2 linked regions of the Microscilla marina ATCC 23134 genome follow. The protein of the gene in region 2 binds, or shares a complex with, the protein of the main gene of each other region. Links are inferred from orthologs where the notes say so. Each region holds a gene or a part of one and is shown on either strand. Other genes may lie near its edges.

Region 1 (3,311 bases), on a different replicon or contig from region 2:
CAACATTCACCGGGGGGCTCATTACCTTGCCTCTAAGGGTACACAAGAGTATGAGGCTACCCGCGAAACTGTCCGCCAGTTTCTAAACGCAGCTTCTACAGAAGAAGTGGTATTTGTAAGAGGTGTAACTGAAGCAATTAACTTGGTGGCGTCTACTTTTGGCAGGCAACAACTTCAGGCAGGCGATGAGGTGATTATTTCTACGATGGAGCATCACTCCAATATTGTTCCCTGGCAGCTATTATGCGAAGAAAAAGGGGCTCACTTGAAAATAATTCCTATTACAGATGAGGGCGAGCTTATAATTGATGAGTACGAGAAACTGCTCAATGAAAAAACCAAAATTGTATCTATTGTGCATGCTTCTAACTCGTTGGGAACCGTAAACCCTGTGAAGGAAATGATTGCCATGGCGCATAAAGTGGGTGCCAAAGTATTGGTAGATGGTGCTCAGGCATCGGTACATTTAAACATTGACGTACAAGATTTGAATGCAGACTTTTATGCATTTTCTGGGCATAAAGTATACGCTCCTACTGGAATAGGTGCCTTATATGGCAAAAAAGAGTTGCTTGAAGCAATGCCTCCTTATCACGGTGGTGGTGAAATGATCAAAGATGTTACCTTTGAAAAAACCACTTTCAATGATTTGCCTCATAAGTTTGAAGCAGGCACTCCTAACATTGCTGATGGCATTGCCTTTAAACAGGCACTTGACTACATAGCTACGATTGGCAAAGCAAAAATAGCCCAATACGAAGAGGACTTACTACAATATGCCTCTGCACAATTGCAGGAAATAGAAGGGTTAAAAATCATAGGTACTGCCGCTAACAAAGTGAGTGTAATATCATTTATAGTAGAGGGGGTACACCACAATGATATTGGTATTTTGCTCGATACCGAGGGCATTGCCATACGTACTGGACACCACTGTACACAACCTTTGATGAACCGTTTCAATATTTTGGGCACTTCACGGGTATCCTTTGCGATGTATAATACCAAACATGAAGTAGATACCTTAATTAAAGGATTGCACAAAGCACTAAAAATGCTTCGCTAAACAAAGGTTGGGTAATTTTAATGGGTTTATTGAAACAATAAGAGCACTCTAATTCTTTTAATGATATGTTAAAAAACTGACACATATTCTAATTGTAACAACAAAAGTGACAATTATAGCGTAATGACAAGAGAAATATATGTTCAAGTTGTCATATAAATCACTGAAATGAACCATTTGTACACTATTTGTGTATTTGTGGTAAATAATTAAATAAGCTAAACAATTTTCATTATCATAAATTTTATATAGTCATGGCAAATACACTTGCAATCACCGACGCAAACTTCGATGAAGTTATAAACTCTGATAAACCAGTATTAGTTGATTTCTGGGCTGAGTGGTGTGGCCCTTGTAAAATGTTAAGTCCTATTGTAGAAGAATTGGCTGGCGAATACGACGGTAAAGCCATCATTGCATCTGTAGATGTGGACAGCAACCCTAATGTTTCGGCTAAATTTGGTATCCGCAGTATTCCCACTTTATTGTTTTTCAAAAACGGCGAAATTGTAGACAAGCAGGTAGGTTATGTACCTAAAGCTGCTCTGGCACAAAAACTTGATGGCGTATTGTAAACAAACAAGGTCTCATTATACATTTATTTAAAACGGATGTTGCCTCTGGGCAGCACCCGTTTTTTTTACTTTTACGCTGTCTTTTTGGCAGCATCCGTGATATACCATACACGAAGCATACAAACAACAATGTAGACCCCATATTTATGTCGTTTTACAAGCTATCAAACCATATTATATAACCATTCCAATAAGCAATTTTCGCTTACTACCACCACTCAAAGCATTATCGTCGTTGTAGTCCTAACCCCTTACTGACTTTATTAGTCACACAAAGGGAGTTCATCTACTCATATAGCTGAGCATATCTTCTGCTCAAAAAAATCATATAGCACGGTTACCACTACCATATCTCATATTTATTCTTAATTTTACATTATGTAATCATAATTATAACGATATGCGATTGACATTTTGGGGTGCAGCTCGTCAGGTAACCGGGAGTATGCATTTGCTTGAACTGGATAATGATTTTAAGGTGTTGATAGACTGTGGGCATGATCTGGAGCGGGAACGCAAACCTCTCACTGATGAGAATGGGTTATATCAGGGTATATTCCCTTTTGAGCCTTCCCAAATCAACGCAGTAGTACTTACTCACGCTCATATAGACCATTCGGGTTTTTTGCCTAACTTGGTGCGTGAAGGTTTCGAGGGGGTTATTTATTGCACAGACGCTACTTATGACCTGACCAATCTATTGCTACATGATGCGGCTTCGTTGAACCAACGAAAATTAAAAAAAATTGCTAAAAGTAAAAAGTTTAATCCCGTTCATAAAGAGCAAAAATACGCCAAACGGGAGCTTTTTTTGGCACCTCATGTACATGAGGCATTAGGACACTTTCGTACTTTGTTGTTTCGACAGCGCAAAAAAATAGGCGATGGCATTTATATAACACTTATACCCACCGGACATTTGCTGGGGGCAGCCAATGCCTTGATAGAAGTAGAAGAAAATGACCAAACAAAAAAATTATGCTTTTCAGGTGATTTAGGGCGTTACAATTATCCCCTCTTGAGCGACCCTGAACCTACACCAGAGGTAGATTACTTGATATGTGAGTCTACGTATGGCAATCGCTACCATCAATCGGAGGGCAGCCCTGAAGAGATTGTACTGGATGTAATCAAAAGAGCCTGTGTGGATAAGCCGGGGCGTTTATTGATTCCAGCGTTTAGTGTTGGACGTACTCAGGCGTTACTCTTTACCCTCAACAAACTTTGTTCAGAGGGCAAGTTGCCTCCTATTAAGATATACACAGATAGTCCACTGGCAAAAGCCAGCACTCAAGTATACCAAAAACACTTAAGTTTGCTTAATAAGGAAGCACAGGAGTTTCACAAATCTAATCAAAGCCTTTTTGATTTTGAAAACTTGATTTATCTCGAAACCTCCAAACAGAGTAAAGCAATCTCTAACTATAACCACCCCTATATGGTGGTATCTTCTTCAGGAATGATTCAGGGGGGACGCATAGAATATCATATCAAACAAAATATTCAGAACTCACTGGCTACAGTACTATTGATTGGTTATTCAGCAGAGGGTACACTGGGGAACGACTTGCTCAATGGACGTAAATACATTGTGGCTGATCGTCACGAACTTGCAGTAAATGCTACCATTGAGCGTACCGATATTTTTAGCGGACACGGTGATTTGAATG
Region 2 (3,094 bases):
AGGTTCAATTATCTACAGTACAACTGGGTAGTTTAGTAATGACCCCTCAAGCCAACTACTATATTGCGATTAGTGTTGGTAAACTAACTCTTGAGGATAAAACTTACTTTACCATTTCACTTGCCTCACCCATCGGGCAAGCACTTAAGGGCTTAAAAGCAGGAGAAGAGATTTTTTTTCGACAGCAAAAAATAAAAATTTATGAAGTTTGGTAAAGCAAAAAAGCAGTTCTTTTAAACAAGAACTGCTTTTTTGTTTTAGATGGTCTCTATCATCTGATAATTAATCGTTGCCCTACTTTGAGACGGGATTTATAATGTAGTTTATTTTGCCTGGCCAGTGTCCATATCGGAATACGGTACTTACGACTAATGGAATACAACGTATCTCCATACTTTACCTGGTGATATATCCGTTTTCGGGTTTTATTGCCCAAATGCCAAAAGTGTTCAGGCTTTAAAGTAAATATATCTTTGAACACCTCTTTTCCTTTTTTAGAAAAATCAAATACCAACAAAGGATCAATCGAGTTGCCTTGGTAACGAACCTCAAAGTGTAAATGTGGTCCGGTACTCCATCCAGTGCTCCCTCCCAAGCCTATGAGTTGTCCGGCTTTTACTACTTGCCCGACTTCTACTTTACGGATACTCATGTGACCATACAATGTTTCTAACCCATTGTAGTGGCGCACTACTACATAGTTTCCAAAACCCATACCATAGGCAGAGATTCTAACGATGCCATCAAACACACTATAAATGGGTGTTCCAATAGAAAGGTTTAAATCTATTCCATGATGAAACCTCCCCCAACGATAACCAAAATTAGACGTTTTAAAATTGGTGGCTAGAGGAGCCGACCAGAGTTGCCCCCGACCAGCATCATACAACTTAATATCAATAGTATCGCGGAACCTTTTTGCATCTTTTCTGTAAGGGTTGATATAGGTTGAATTCCACACAGAGTAATATTCTACGGCTTTAATCCAAACACAATCTATTTTTATCTCTTCCGAAATTTTAACAATTTGATTGGTTCCTATATCAATACTACCAACAGAATCTTCTCGAACAATGGCTGCATTACGCTTAAAAAGGTTAAAGTTTCCTCTATTAGCTGTTTGTGTTTTTTTAGGCCCTGGCATAGCCGCTCCTGACTCATCCTGTTTTTTGGTAGAATCTACTTTTACCAAGGTATCTTTCTTTGTTTTTTTTGCAGGAGTAGGAACAATTTTCATGTTCCCTTTAGGGTTTTGGTTTTCTACCTGCGCCCAACTTGCTTGTAAACAAAAAATCAATAAAAATCCAAAAATATACTTAAACCCAAACATTCAATATTACCTTTTCTTTAAGCCTAACTTTATGCAAATGTACCTATTGCTTCTTGTTCAGCAAGATAACGCTCTGCATCTAACGCTGCCATACAGCCTGATCCTGCGGCAGTAATTGCTTGGCGATAATCTTTATCTTGCACATCGCCTGAGGCAAATACACCTTCTATATTAGTTCTACTGGTGCCTTTTTCAGTGAGAATGTATCCAGTATCGTCCATATCTATATACTCTTTAAAAATACCAGTATTTGGCTTATGACCAATTGCTACAAAGAAAGCACTTACTGAAAGATCTTTAGTTTCACCTGTTACGTTATTTTTAACTCTTACAGCCTCTACCTGCTCTTTCCCAAGCACTTCTTCTGTTACGGTATTCCAAAGTACTTCTACATTTTCTTTACTGGTAACACGTTGCTGCATAATTTTAGAAGCACGCATTTCATCACGACGCACCAACAAATAAACCTTGTGGCAGATTTTAGACAAATAGGATGCCTCTTCCGCAGCAGAATCTCCCCCTCCAACAACCACTACATCCTTATCTTTGAAAAAGAAACCGTCACATACTGCACAAGAAGATACTCCCCCTCCTATGTCACGTAAACGAAGCTCAGACTCAAGCCCCAACCATTTGGCAGATGCACCTGTAGAAATAATTACACTTTTGGCAGTGATTTCGTGTTTATTATCCACGATTACCTTGTGTAACTTTCCAGAGAAATCTACCGAAGTAGCCAACCCCATTCTGATGTCCGCACCAAAACGAGTTGCCTGTTTACGAAAATCTTCCATCATTTGTGGTCCCATAATGCCATCCGAATAACCAGGAAAGTTTTCAACATCACTCGTAAGCATCAATTGTCCACCAGGCTCTGGTCCGGTATATAATACAGGCTTTAGGCCTGCTCTAGATGCATAAATGGCCGCAGTATAACCTGCTGGCCCTGATCCTATAATCAAACAATCTACGTTTTCTGTAGTCATTTTCCGACGTTTTATAATATGATCAATACTCAAATTTGGGTAAACTCTAGGATTTATCCAAAAACCCTATACAACAAATTAGCCTAAGAATTTAATTTCTTAGGCTAATTGTAAAAAAACAAAATACTTTTGAACAACTGATGATGTTCTACCTTACAACAAAATTATCCCAAGTAAGGTTTCAATGCTTTGCTTCGGGAAGTATGTCGCAGTCGGCGGATAGCTTTTTCTTTGATCTGACGTACACGCTCACGGGTAAGATTAAACTTTTCTCCGATTTCTTCCAGAGTCATTGCGTGCTCTCCGTTCAGACCAAAGTATAGAGTAATTACATCGGCTTCGCGTTGGGTAAGCGTAGAAAGCGCCCGTTGTACCTCTTTACGTAACGAGTCGTTCATCAATTCTGAATCCGGCTTTACCTCGCTTTCGTTTTCGAGCACATCTAACAAGCTATTCTCTTCTCCTTGTACAAAAGGTGCATCCATAGATACATGTCGCCCTGAAATTTTAAGAGTATCTACCACTTCCGAAGTAGTAACATCTAATACTTCGGCTAATTCATCTGGGGAAGGCTCACGTTCATATTTTTGTTCGAGTTCTGAAAATGTCTTTGAAATCTTGTTCAATGAACCTACGCGGTTCAACGGTAATCGAACAATTCGTGACTGCTCCGCCAATGCTTGTAGAATAGATTGTCTTATCCACCAAACGGCATAAGAAATGAATTTAAAACCACGAGTTTCATCAAAACGCTGTGCAGCTTTAATAAGCCCAAGGT

What was found.
Region 1: the proteins of trxB (region 2) and trxA are in contact, whole or in part, in a crystal structure (PDB 1F6M), measured with the Escherichia coli proteins. The link is inferred for Microscilla marina ATCC 23134 from one-to-one orthologs.

Annotation. Positions count from the first base shown.
Region 1 is NZ_AAWS01000006.1:84,747-88,057, forward strand. Bases 8-2,980 are described here. They hold trxA (thioredoxin), read left to right. Parts: upstream 8-1,320; coding sequence 1,321-1,641; downstream 1,642-2,980. Other genes in these bases: M23134_RS06510 (cysteine desulfurase), read left to right, coding at 8-1,066; M23134_RS06520 (MBL fold metallo-hydrolase RNA specificity domain-containing protein), read left to right, coding at 2,042-2,980. In the rest of the region: more of M23134_RS06510, read left to right, coding at 1-7; more of M23134_RS06520, read left to right, coding at 2,981-3,311. UniProt on the Escherichia coli protein: Participates in various redox reactions through the reversible oxidation of its active center dithiol to a disulfide and catalyzes dithiol-disulfide exchange reactions.
Region 2 is NZ_AAWS01000020.1:27,951-31,044, reverse strand. Bases 339-3,094 are described here. They hold trxB (thioredoxin-disulfide reductase), read right to left. Parts: upstream 2,317-3,094; coding sequence 1,360-2,316; downstream 339-1,359. Other genes in these bases: M23134_RS18840 (sigma-70 family RNA polymerase sigma factor), read right to left, coding at 2,481-3,094; M23134_RS18850 (M23 family metallopeptidase), read right to left, coding at 339-1,237. In the rest of the region: M23134_RS18855 (hypothetical protein), read left to right, coding at 1-215; more of M23134_RS18850, read right to left, coding at 272-338.